One region of the Kutzneria viridogrisea DSM 43870 genome, then DNA from elsewhere that is predicted to be linked to it. Evidence: riboswitches for the same ligand, from Rfam matches in the RefSeq annotation. Region 1 holds a riboswitch; each other region holds the start of a gene.
The links. A riboswitch is a leader RNA that binds a small molecule or an ion and turns the genes downstream of it on or off. The one in region 1 is predicted to bind thiamine pyrophosphate.
Positions count from the first base shown of each region.

Region 1 (4,204 bases):
ACCCCGCCGTCGGGCAGCAGGGCGCGGAACGCCAGGCCGACGACCACCGTGGGCAGCACGAACGGCACGACGATCAGCACCCGCAGCAGGCCCATGCCCGGCAGTGCGCAGCGCGCCAGCACGTAGGCCAGCGGCATGCCAGCCAGCACCGCGACGGCCGTCGCCGCTGCCGCCTGCCCCACCGTGAACCCGACGAGCCGCCAGGTGTCGGCGCTGGTCAGCACGTCCAGCACCCCGCCGTCCCGCAGGCCGAGGCCCAGGATGGAGGCCACCGGCCAGGCGAAGAACAGGCCGAGGAAGACCAGCGGCAGCAGGGCCAGCCCCAGCAGCCCTAGCGCGCGGGCCGACACGGGTTGTCCACAGCCGCCGAGTTGTCCACATGTGGATCTTCAGCAAGATCAGGTGTCGGGGTGGGGCGGTAGACTGGTGCTGGGGACGCCCCCCTGGGAGTGGCGGGGGACGCACACCAGTAGGGGGAGTTGATCACCCCTGCACCAGCTTGCGCCACTGCTGCACCCACTGCTCGCGGTTGGCCTGCACCTGGTCGGCGGGCAGCTGAGCGGGCTTGTCCGGCAGCGGGGCGGCGGTCTTCCAGCTGTCCGGCAGGGCGACACCGGCGCGGGCCGGGTAGACGTACATCTGCTCGGCGACCTGCGACTGGAACTTCTGCGACAGCAGGAAGTCGAGCACCTTCCTGGCGTCCTCGGGGTTCTTGGCCCCGGCGAGCACCCCCGCGTACTCCACCTGGCGGTAGCAGGTGTCCAGCAGGGCCTTGGTCCGCCCCTGCTCGGACGGCGGCGAGGACGCGTAGCTCACCACGATCGGCCGGTGCCCCTTGCCGCTGGACCCGGAGAAGTCCTGGCTGTACGCCTCGGTCCAGCCCGCGTCCACCTTCACGCCGTTGGCCTTGAGCCTGGTCCAGTAGTCCTGCCAGCCGTTCTGGCCGTTCGCGGCGATCGTGCCGAGCAGGAACGCCAGCCCCGGCGAGGAGGTCGCGGGGTCCTCGACCACCAGCAGGTCCTTGTACCGCGGGTCGATCAGGTCGGCGTAGCTGGCCGGCGCGGGCAGGCCCTTCTGGGTGAACCAGCCGGTGTCCACGTTGAGGCACACGTCACCCACGTCCACGGCGGTCAGCCGACCCGTGTCGTCCAGCTTGTAGCGCTGCGGGCCCTGCTCCGCCTCGGGGCTCCGGTACTCCGCGAACACGCCCTCGCCCAGCGCCCGCGAGGCGAAGGTGCTGTCCACCCCGTAGGCGAGATCCCCGATCGGGTTGGACTTGGTCAGCACCAGCTTCGTGGTCAGCGCCCCGGCATCCCCGTTCGGGCTGACCGTGACCTTGATGCCGGAGGTCTTCTGGAACTCCTCGAACGTGGCCTTGTCCACCTGCCACGAGTCGTGCGTGACCAGGGTGACCGCGTGTGACTGGTTCTGCGACTGCCCGCCGGACAGTGAGCACCCGGCGGCCAGTGCCGCGACGAGCAGCGCGGCGCCCAGTCTTGCCTGCTTGGCCAAGTCTCCTCCAGGTGACCTGCTCGCGCGCGAACACATCACCCGTGGCCTCCCTACACCGGCATGACCCGGATCAGGTGCATACGGTCGAGAGCTCGCGCGCTCTCCTCTCAGCCCGGCGGTACCGGACTCCCGTGGCTGATGGGCAGCCTACGCGGCGGCGGGCGGTGCGGAGGACCACCATGGGGTCATGGCCGAATTGCTCAGTGACGATCAGGTGGCCCAGGCGCTGACGAAGCTGGAGAGCTGGCAGCAGAACGGCGCCGCGCTCACGCGCAGCGCCGAACTGGCCAGCTTCCCGCAGGCGATCGCGGTGGTGAACCGCATCGCCGAGATCGCCGAGAACAACAACCACCACCCCGACATGCAGATCAGCTGGCGGACCGTGGTGTTCCGGTGCAGCACCCACTCGGCGGGTGGCATCACCGCACTGGACGTGTCCCTGGCCGAGGAGATCGACGGCGTGCTGGAGGTGTTCGCTCAGACCAGCGAGTAGAGCAGCTGCCTGCCCTGCTCGGCGTTGCGGGGCAGGCACAGCACGTCATAGCGGCGTGCCACCAACTGGCTGTGCGAGACGAAGTCGCGCTTGCCCCGGGTGGCGGCGTAGCTGATCGCCGCGAAGATCATGCTGGAGCCCACACCGGCGACCAGTCCGATCAGGATCGGCAGCAGGCCAGCGCCCGGGGTGAACATCGTCAGCAGCAGGCCGACGAACAGACCGAACCAGGCACCCGAGGCGGCCGCCGCACCGAGCACGCGGCCCCAGGTCAGCCGGGCCGCGACACGCTCGACCACCATCGGCTCCACGCCGACGATCGTCACGTCCTGCACCGGGAAGTCGTTGTCCGCCAAGTGGTCCACGGCGCGCTGCGCCTGCTCGTAGGTGTCGTAGGAGGCGATCGGCCAGCCAGAGGGCAACGTCGGCAGGCCGGAAGTCGTGGGGTTGGCTGCGAATGCGGTGGTCATCGTGGTAGCTCCTTCCAGCTCTACACCCGTTCCAACGCGTGGCGGTGCCGGATTCGTGCCGGGCTGGGCGAAGTCCACAGGAGACTCTCAGATGTGAGGTGCACTACTGCCGCAACATGGGTACCCCCTCGTGCGTCTCAAGAAGTGGGGAGAGCGCGACTAGGGGATGTTGAAGATGATCAAGACTGTTCGGGGAGCCGCCGCCGGTGCGGTGGCGCTGGTGTTGACCGTTCTGTTCGCGGCGCAGGCTCAGGCCGCGCCGGGCAAGGCCGCTGCCGTGACGCAACAGGGCGACTGGGACGTGGTGTTCGCGGGCGTGGTCGGCCTGGCCATGCTCGGCCTGGCCTGCGGCGTGATCTTCTACGCCGCCCGCCACCGCGACGCGGAGCGCTGAACTACGCCGGTCATGGCGCCGACACCACGGTCGGCGTCATGACTGTTCGGCCGAACTGGATGAGCCCTCCACGTGCCGAGGGCTGGCACGCGGACGACCTCGATGAACTGGACGAAGCGCCCCGGCACACGGAACTCATCGATGGGGCGCTCGTCTTCAGGCTGGTGCCGCAGCGAACCTGGCACGGCCGCCTGGTCACCGCACTGACCGCTCAGGCGCCGAGCGGAATCGGGGTGGAACGCGAGATGACGCTCCGCCTCGACAAGCACAACCGGCCCGAACCGGACGTGATCGTCACCTCGGCCGCCTTCGACCCGGACCGCACCTGGTTCTCACCAGCAGACGTGCTGCTCGTGGTTGAAGTCGTGTCGCCCGAGTCCACTCACCGTGACCGCACGGTCAAGCTGCGCAAGTACGCAGAGGCGGGCATCCCGCACTACTGGCTTGTCGACGAAGAAGACATCAGCACCACCGTGCACACCTACGAGCTCGACGCGCCCACCAGGACTTATGTCGCAGCTGGCATCTTCCGGGACACGCTTGAGCGTCCAGTACCGTTCCCGATCAGCCTGGACCTCGGGGCGCTCGTCCGCCCGAAATCCAGCTGACCCACCTCACCTGTCCGCGCGACCATCGGGGCGTGTCAGTCCAGGTCAGGTCCACCACCCAGCACGTCGACCTCGTGGTCAGCGCCGTGCACCGGGTGCTGCGCGACTACGCGCCGGAGGCGGTGCACGTGGTCATCGGAGACTTGGAGCCCAAACACAGCAGCTTCACGCTCACCGCGAGCTTCGAGGGTGGCATGACGATCGGCCACGCGGTGCTTGCCACCGAGGACGCCGAGGACGTGTGCGTGGCGGTCGCCGACCAGCTCCAGGACATGGCGATCGAGAACCGGTTCGGGGCCTGGCCGAGGTGCCCAGGCCACACCCACCCACTGTGGCCGAGTCGCACCGGGGACGTTGCCAGCTGGGTGTGCCCGACCGAACCGGCGCACTGCACCAGGCCGATCGGGCGACTGCTCACACGTTGAGCTCTGGGCGGCCACCTAAAAATGCTGTAGTTGGCAGAAATGTATAGAAGATCAACCATTGCAGACCCATTGATGGTGACCATCGCTGACGCGCTCGCGGGGCAAGTGGCGATCGGCGCACGTGACCAGCACACGGAGTTGGAACAGCACGTCCGGGAGAAGGACGTCCTGGTCTCCGTGTTGGACGAGGCCCAGCAGGCGCCCAGCGATGTCGTGCGAATCGAGCTGCTGGCCACTAAGCTCGTCCAGGCCGCTCAGACGACAGCGACTGGGCAGGGATCCTCAACCACTGAAGTCATCTT
Region 1 is NZ_CP007155.1:939,516-943,719, reverse strand. Features, by position in the region: gene KALB_RS04525 (ABC transporter permease) at 1-350, opposite strand, end outside; gene KALB_RS04520 (thiamine ABC transporter substrate-binding protein) at 484-1,548, opposite strand; TPP riboswitch at 1,543-1,655, opposite strand; gene KALB_RS04515 (4a-hydroxytetrahydrobiopterin dehydratase) at 1,700-2,005, shown strand; gene KALB_RS04510 (YflT domain-containing protein) at 1,990-2,475, opposite strand; gene KALB_RS04505 (hypothetical protein) at 2,651-2,869, shown strand; gene KALB_RS04500 (Uma2 family endonuclease) at 2,908-3,477, shown strand; gene KALB_RS43630 (hypothetical protein) at 3,510-3,902, shown strand.

Region 2 (4,204 bases), 420 kb from region 1:
GTTCCGGCGGCAAGCACTTCGTCACCGCTGGTCACTGCACCAAGAGCGGCGGCAGCGCCTCCGGCTACAACCGGGCCGCGCTGGGCACCATCAACGGCAGCCACTTCGGCACCGGTGGGGACTACGGCAAGGTGGACGTCACCAGCAGCCAGTGGACCCTGCAGGGCCTGGTGACCAACGGCAGCTCCACCGTGGCCGTGAAGGGCTCCACCGAAGCGGCCGTCGGCGCGGCCGTGTGCCGCTCCGGCTCCACCACCGGCTGGCACTGCGGCACGATCCAGGCCAAGAACCAGACCGTGCGCTACGCCGAGGGCACCGTCACCGGCCTGACCAAGACCAACGTGTGCGCCGAGCCCGGCGACTCCGGCGGGGCCTGGATCAGCGGCAGCCAGGCCCAGGGCGTCACCTCCGGCGGATCCGGCAACTGCAGCTCCGGCGGCACGACCTACTTCAGCCCGGTCGGACCCGCACTGAGCACCTGGGGTCTGCGCCTGACCACGAGCTGATCCGCAGCGGGCCACCCCTGCAGGCCCGCCCCCAGTGCCCCCGAGGCCGGCGACCCCTTCCCGCCCCGCCTCGGGGGCACACCTACGCCCACCCCCGGCGAGTCCCGCTCTGCCGCGCGCGAGTCCCGCTCTGGGGCTGGCGAGTCCCGCGCGGCGGGTGGCCGCTGGGCGGGACTCGGCCGCGGCTCAGCGGGACTCGCGCGCCGGTGAGCGGGACTCGCCGGGGTGGGGCAGGCGGGCGGCCAGCGTGGCGGCGGCGGAGCGCGGGTCCTCGGCCTCGGTGATGGCCCGCACCACGACGATGCGCGTGGCGCCCGCGGCCAGCACGGCGTCCAGCCGGTCCGCGTCGATCCCGCCGATGGCGAACCACGGGCGCCGCGAGTCCACCTGGCGGACCAGGTCCAGACCCGGCGCGGGACGGCCCGGCTTGGTCGGGGTCGGCCAGCACGGGCCCGTGCAGAAGTAGTCCACCCCCGGCTCCTCGGCCGCGGCCCGCGCCTGCGCCAGGTCGTGGGTCGAGCGGCCGATGGCCACGTCCTCGCCGAGCACCCGGCGGGCCACGGCCACCGGGATGTCGTCCTGGCCCAGGTGCAGCACGTCCGCGCCCGCGGCCAGCGCGATGTCGGCGCGGTCGTTCACGGCCAGCAGCGCCCCGTGCCGCGCGCACGCCTCGGCCAGCACCTCCAGCGCCGCCAACTCCTGGCGGGCCTCCAACGGGCCCGCACCGCCCTTGTCGCGCAACTGCACGATGTCCACGCCCCCGGCCAGCGCGGCGTCCACGAACTCGGCGAGGTCGCCCCGCTCGCGACGTGCGTCGGTGCACAGGTACAGCCGCGCGTCGGCGAGCCGCTTCCTGATCTGGTCTGCGTCAAATCCCGGCACGGGAGCCGACTGTATAGGTGCTACGGTGGAACCCGGTCCGCACGGGAGCCTGGAGGAACCGGGCTGAGAGGGGGCTTGCCAGCCCCGACCGTCGAACCTGATCCGGGTCATGCCGGCGCAGGGAGCGTGATGGTTGTGTCCATGAGGGTTGCCGTCGTGGGTGGCGGCGTCATCGGTCTGTCCGTGGCCTGGGCCGCGGTGCGCGCGGGCCACCGGGTGGTGCTGATCGACGCGGCACCGGCCAGCGGTGCGTCCTGGGTCGCGGGCGGCATGCTCGCCCCGGTCACCGAGGCCTGGCCCGGCGAGGAGCACGTGCTGGCACTGGGCAGCGCCTCGCTCGCCCGCTGGCCCGGGTTCGCCGACCGGCTCGCGGCCGACGCGGGCCGGGATCCGGGGCTGCGCACCGAGGGCACGCTCGTCGTGGCGGTGGACAGCGCCGACCGGGCCGAACTGGCCCAGCTCGCCGACTACCTGGCCAGCCTGGGCCGCCAGACGCACCGGCTCGGGTCACGGGAACTGCGCGGGCTGGAGCCCAGCATCGGCACATCAGTCCGAAGTGGACTGTCGGTGCCGGGCGATTTGGCCGTGGACAACCGGATGCTGCTCGCGGCACTGCGGGCCGCCGCCGTGTCCGGTGGGGCAGAACCGATCGCCGTCGCGGCCACCTCGGTGCGGGCCGGTGCGGTCGAACTGGCCAACGGGTCCACCGTCGGCTGCGACGTGGCCGTGCTGGCGGCCGGGGCGTGGAGCGGCGGCCTGCACCCCGCGCTGGCCGCCTCGGTGCGACCGGTCAAGGGCGAGGTCATCCGGATGCGGGCGCGAGCGGGGGCGCTGCCGCCGCCGAGCCGCACGGTCCGCGCCCTGGCCCAGGGCAGGCAGGTGTACCTGGTGCCGCGCAACGACAACGGACTGGTGCTGGGCGCGACCCAGTACGAGGCGGGCTTCGACACCGAGGTGACCGTCGGCGGGGTGCGGGACCTGCTGCACGACGCGGAACTGGTCGTGCCGGGCATCGCCGAGTACGCGGTGCTGGAGTGCGCGGCGGGCCTGCGCCCCGGCAGCCCGGACAACCTGCCGCTGCTGGGCTGGCTGGAACCCGGGGTGCTGGCCGCGACCGGCCACCACCGCAACGGGATCCTGCTCGCGCCGATCACCGCAGAGTCCGTGCTGGACCTGCTCGCGGGCCGGGACGTACCCGCCGAGGTGCGCGCGGCCGACCCGCTGCGCGCGACTGCCTACTGTGGAGGAAGTTGATGCTGGTCCTGGTGAACGGGGTGGAACGCGACCTGCCGGAGACCGCCACCGTCGGCCTCGTGCTCGACGAGCTGGGCGCGCCGCGCACCGGGGTCGCCGTGGCGCTGGACGGCGAGGTGGTGCCGCGCGCCAGGTGGGAGCGGACCCCGCTGGCCGCCGGGTGCGCGGTCGAGGTGCTCACCGCGGTGCAGGGAGGCTAGGCGTGGACGACCCCTTGGTGATCGCGGGCCGGGAGTTCGGCTCGCGGCTGGTGATGGGCACGGGCGGTGCGGCCAACCTGGCCGTGCTGGAGCGGGCACTGGTGGCCTCGGGCACCGAGCTGACCACGGTGGCCATGCGCCGGATGGACGCCGCGGGCGGCACCGGGGTGCTGGACCTGTTGCGCAGGCTCGGCATCGAGCCGCTGCCCAACACCGCTGGCTGCCGCACCGCGGCCGAGGCGGTGCTGACCGCGCGGCTGGCCCGCGAGGCCCTGGCCACCGACTGGGTCAAGCTGGAGGTCGTCGCCGACGAGCAGACCCTGCTGCCCGACCCGGTCGAACTGCTCGACGCCGCCGAGCAGCTGGTCGAGGACGGCTTCACCGTGCTGCCCTACACCAACGACGACCCGGTGCTGGCCCTGCGGCTGGAGCAGGTCGGCTGTGCCGCGGTCATGCCGCTGGGCAGCCCCATCGGCACCGGCCTGGGCATCCGCAACCCGCACAACATCGAGCTGATCGTGTCCAGGGCCTCGGTGCCGGTGGTGCTGGACGCGGGCATCGGCACGGCCTCCGACGCCGCGCTGGCCATGGAGCTGGGCTGTTCCGCCGTGCTGCTGGCCACCGCCGTGACCCGGGCGCAGGACCCGGAGCGCATGGCCGCCGCGATGCGCGCCGGGGTGGACGCCGGGCGGCTGGCCCGCCTGGCCGGGCGCATCCCGCGCCGCTTCTGGGCGCAGGCGTCCAGCCCGGATGTCCCGTGAGGTTGCCCTCTCTGGCCTAGTCGGGCCACTGTTCGGGTTGAGCAGTGTGCTCAGCACCGCGCGCACACGTCATCATGGTGGGAAGTCCCGCTACCCGAGGAGTGTGCGAAGTGCCGGTGCCGACGACCGCCGCCGAGGTCGACGAGACCACGCGGCTGTACCTGGCCGTGGGGCGGTTGTCCCGCATCCTGCGCCGCAGCGGCTCCCCGGGGCTGGGCCAGGGCTCCATCTCGGCGCTGGCCACCCTGGTCTACAACGGGCCGATGCGCCTGGGTGACCTGGCCAACCGGGAGGGCGTGGCCCCGCCCACCCTGTCCCGGATCGTCGCCGCGCTGGTGGAGTCCGGCTACGTGCTGCGCGAGGCCGACCCGCAGGACGGCAGGGCCTCCCTGGTCAAGGCCACCCCGGAGGGTGAGCGGGTCATCTCCGGGGTGCGCTCGACCAGGATGCACGAGTTGCAGAACAGGCTCGCCCGGCTCACCGAGGAGCAGCGCGCCGCGCTGGCCGCCGCCGTGCCCGCGCTGGAGGAACTGGTCGCCGAGGACATCTAGGCCGAATGGCTGAAGTGCCGCACGGCCGGGTAGGGGGACCAGTCCGTGCC
Region 2 is NZ_CP007155.1:517,834-522,037, forward strand. Features, by position in the region: gene KALB_RS02510 (S1 family peptidase) at 1-506, shown strand, start outside; gene thiE (thiamine phosphate synthase) at 693-1,388, opposite strand; TPP riboswitch at 1,420-1,529, shown strand; gene thiO (glycine oxidase ThiO) at 1,530-2,642, shown strand; gene thiS (sulfur carrier protein ThiS) at 2,642-2,842, shown strand; gene thiG (thiazole synthase) at 2,845-3,603, shown strand; gene KALB_RS02535 (MarR family winged helix-turn-helix transcriptional regulator) at 3,720-4,154, shown strand; gene KALB_RS02540 (carboxylesterase/lipase family protein) at 4,151-4,204, opposite strand, start outside.
Region 2: linked by a shared signal. The riboswitch ahead of thiO (glycine oxidase ThiO) and the one ahead of KALB_RS04520 (thiamine ABC transporter substrate-binding protein) in region 1 are both predicted to bind thiamine pyrophosphate.

Region 3 (4,204 bases), 420 kb from region 1:
TTCTGGTTGGGCGTGCGCGCCCTGCTGGCCAAACCCACCGAGCCTCCGACGAAACCGTTGCGGCACAACGGGTTCCTCAGCGGAGCGCTGGTCAACACGCTGAACCCGAAGATCGGCGTGTTCGCGATCTCGTTCCTGCCGCAGTTCTCCGGGCCGGGCCAGCTGCCGCTCGTGGCCTGCGCGGTGGTGTGGGTCCTGGTGGACACGGTCTGGTACCTGGCGGTGATCGCGCTGATCGGCCAGCTCGGCCGGTGGCTGCGCCAGGCGCGGGTGCGCCAGCGCCTGGAGCAGCTCACCGGCTTCGTGCTGATCGGACTCGGCGTCCGATTGGCGTTGCAGTCCCGTTAGCTGACCGGCTGCACGGACAGCACGGTGCTGGTCCACGGGCAGAACCGGTCACCGGTGATGGTGTGCGTGTCCACGTCCACGACCCGGCCGTCGCACACCTCGGTGGTGACGTCGGCCCAGGCGAAGTCGGCCGGGTCGATGGACCACTTGTGCCCGGTGTTCACGTCGGTCTGGCCGTAGACGATCTTGCCGTTCGGGATGCGCGGGACGTCGGTGCGGTGCGCCAGCAGGGCGCGGGCGTTGTCGATGTCGGCCTGGCGGACCAGCTTGACCTTGTAGGTGGCGCCGTCGGAGTCGGCGATGGTCACCACCTGCGGGGTGGTGGTAGCGGCGGCGGCCGGGGCGGCCGCGAGCACGGCGGCGGTCGCGGCGGTCAGCACAGCTGCGGTGAAGCGCATGGTGTTCTTCCTCGTTCCCCAGTGGTTACGAACACCAAATACGGTACTTTCGTCCCAGAAAATATCAAGGTAAGAACGGGCAGAAGCCGGACGTTTATAGGGTGATGGGCGGGTTTAGCGCCAGGTTGTTCGGCGATCAGGAGATGCGGCGCCAGGGAACACCGGGCAGGCCCGCCATCTCCTCCAGCGAGCGGCAGCGCACGAGCTCCTCGTCGCGCTCGGCGAGCACGAAGGCCCGGATCCGCTGCGCCTGGCCGCTGGTCGGCAGCTCGCCGACCAGCAGGAACGGCAGGGACAGCCGCCAGCCCCGCAGCACGGTGTCGCGCTGGCGGTGCGGGGCGCGCAGCACCGCACGGGCCACCCGCAGCGCGTGCTCGTTGCCGGTCATCCGTGTCGGGAAGCCCATGTGGTCCCACGCCCAGCGGCCCTCGTCGGCGACCTTGCAGCGCAGGCAGGACAGCGGCCCGGCGCCCAGTTCCGCGCCGCACGCGGAGCAGCGCAACAGGGTCATCGCCCAGTCGGTGCAGGTCCACGGGTGCCTGCCGACCTCGTCGGCCAGCAGCAGCTCGGCCAACTCCCGCTCCTCGGTGCCGCCGGGGGCCACCGACTTGGCCGCCAGCAGGGCCCGCCAGTCCGCCGCCCAGAACTGGTCGACCAGCTCAGCGCACACCGGACAGCTCGGGTAACCGCGTCCGGCGAGCTCGCCGCACGCGGGGCAGGGCTTCGCGCTGGCTGGGCGCACGGCCCGCCGCGCGCCCGGTGGAAACGGTTGATCGGCGGGCACGCCCCAGAAGGTACGCCGTGATCGTCTCGGGCACGCACGCTGGCATCAACGGGCAGCAGTCGCTAGCCTCGGGACCCGACAACTTCACATCACCGCGGGAGCTCGCGCCACAGCGGGCTGAGAGGGCGGCTGGAGTCGATCACGACCCGGTGCCGCCGACCGCCTGAACCTGTACTGGGTAATGCCAGCGTAGGGAGGATCTCGATGACATCGCAGAAGACTGCCCTGGACAGCCACGTCCGGCCCACTGTGACCACCGGCCCGATCTCCGGCTCGCACAAGGTCTACCTCGAAGGACCGGACGGCCTGCGCGTGCCGCAGCGCCGGGTGGAGCTGAGCAACGGCGAGCACCTGGACCTCTACGACACCTCCGGGCCCTACACCGACGAGTCGGCGACCATCGACGTCCACAGTGGACTCGAACCGCTGCGGGCGGGCTGGGTTGCCGAGCGCGAGCCGGTCAACGGGGCGGTGACCCAGCTGGCCTACGCCAAGGCGGGGATCATCACCAAGGAGATGGCGTTCTGCGCGCTGCGCGAGGGCGTGGACGCGGAGCTCGTGCGCCGCGAGGTGGAGATCGGGCGCGCGGTGATCCCGGTCAACCGCTGCCACCCGGAGTCCGAGCCGGCGATCATCGGCAAGAAGTTCCTTGTCAAGATCAACGCCAACATGGGCAACTCGGCGGTGACCTCCTCCATCGAGGAGGAGGTGGACAAGATGGTGTGGGCCGCCCGCTGGGGTGCCGACACGATCATGGACCTGTCCACCGGCAAGCGGATCCACGAGACCCGCGAGTGGATCATGCGCAACTCCCCGGTCCCGGTCGGCACGGTGCCGATCTACCAGGCACTGGAGAAGGTCAACGGGGACCCGACGAAGCTGTCCTGGGAGGTCTACCGGGACACCATCGTGGAGCAGTGCGAGCAGGGCGTGGACTACATGACCGTGCACGCGGGCGTGCTGCTGCGCTACGTGCCGCTGACCGCCAAGCGGGTCACCGGCATCGTGTCCCGGGGCGGCTCGATCATGGCCGCGTGGTGCCTGGCCCACCACCAGGAGAACTTCCTCTACACCAACTACGACGAGCTGTGCGAGATCCTACGCCGCTACGACGTGACCTTCTCGCTGGGTGACGGGCTGCGGCCGGGCTCCATCGCCGACGCCAACGACGAAGCGCAGTTCGCCGAGCTGCGCACGCTGGGCGAGCTGACGCACCGGGCCCGCGCCCTGGACGTGCAGGTGATGATCGAGGGTCCCGGCCACGTGCCGATGCACAAGATCGTGGAGAACGTGCGGCTGGAGGAGGAGCTCTGCGGGGAGGCGCCCTTCTACACGCTGGGCCCGCTGGCCACCGACATCGCCCCGGCCTACGACCACATCACCTCGGCCATCGGGGCGGCGCAGATCGCCTGGGCGGGCACCGCGATGCTCTGCTACGTCACGCCCAAGGAACACCTTGGCCTGCCCAACCGGGACGACGTGAAGACCGGCGTGATCACGTACAAGATCGCGGCGCACTCGGCGGACCTGGCCAAGGGCCACCCCAAGGCGCAGGAGCGGGACGACGCGCTGTCCCAGGCCAGGTTCGAGTTCCGCTGGAACGACCAGTTCAACCTGTCGCTGGACCCGGACACCGCGCGGTCCTTCCACGACGAGACCCTGCCCGCCGAACCGGCCAAGACCGCGCACTTCTGTTCCATGTGCGGGCCCAAGTTCTGTTCCATGAAGATCACTCAGGACGTGCGCAAGTACGCTGAGGAGCACAACCTGACGTCAGTGGAAGCGATCGAGGCTGGGATGGCGGAGATGTCCGAGGAGTTCGCGGCGCAAGGCAGGCAGGTCTACCTCCCGGTTGTCGAGGCATGAGCTCGACACCGCCGCGCGCGCTGACCATCGCCGGGACCGACTCCGGCGGTGGCGCGGGCATGCACGCCGACTGCAGGACCTTCTTCAGCTGCGGGGTGCACGCCACCACGGCGGTGACCGCGGTGACCGTGCAGAACTCCTTGGGGGTGACCGGTTTCACCGAGATCCCGCCCGAGGTGGTCGCCGCGCAGATCAGGGCCGTGGTCACCGACATCGGGGTGGGCGCGGCCAAGACCGGCATGCTCGCCTCGGCCGGGATCATCTCGGCCATCGCCGGGGCCTGCGACGAGGTCGGCATCGGACGCGGGCGGGAGATCCCGTTCGTGGTGGACCCGGTGTCGGCCTCGATGCACGGTGACCAGCTGCTGCACGACGACGCACTGGACGGCCTGCGCGGGGAACTGTTCCCGCGGGCCAGCCTCGTCACGCCGAACCTGGACGAGGTGCGGCTGCTCACCGGGATCGAGGTGACCTCGCGGGCGGGCATGCTCGACGCCGCCAAGGCCATGTACGAGCTGGGGCCGCAGTGGGTGCTGATCAAGGGCGGGCACCTGGCCAGCGACCCGGACTGCATGGACCTGCTCTACGACGGGGCCGACGTGGTCGAACTGCCCGGTCCCCGCTTCGACACCCGGCACACCCACGGCGGCGGGGACACGCTCGCCTCCGCCATCACCTCGGCCCTGGCCAAGGGCGCGGACATGCCCGAGGCCGTGGCCTTCGGCAAGCGCTTCGTGGTGCGCGCCGTGGAGGCGGCCTACCCGCTCGGCGGCGGGGTCGGCCCGGTGTCGAACTTCTGGCGCCTGTC
Region 3 is NZ_CP007155.1:524,367-528,570, reverse strand. Features, by position in the region: gene KALB_RS02570 (LysE family translocator) at 1-348, shown strand, start outside; gene KALB_RS46265 (BP74-related protein) at 345-746, opposite strand; gene KALB_RS02560 (hypothetical protein) at 883-1,530, opposite strand; TPP riboswitch at 1,615-1,743, shown strand; gene thiC (phosphomethylpyrimidine synthase ThiC) at 1,735-3,396, shown strand; gene thiD (bifunctional hydroxymethylpyrimidine kinase/phosphomethylpyrimidine kinase) at 3,393-4,204, shown strand, end outside.
Region 3: linked by a shared signal. The riboswitch ahead of thiC (phosphomethylpyrimidine synthase ThiC) and the one ahead of KALB_RS04520 (thiamine ABC transporter substrate-binding protein) in region 1 are both predicted to bind thiamine pyrophosphate.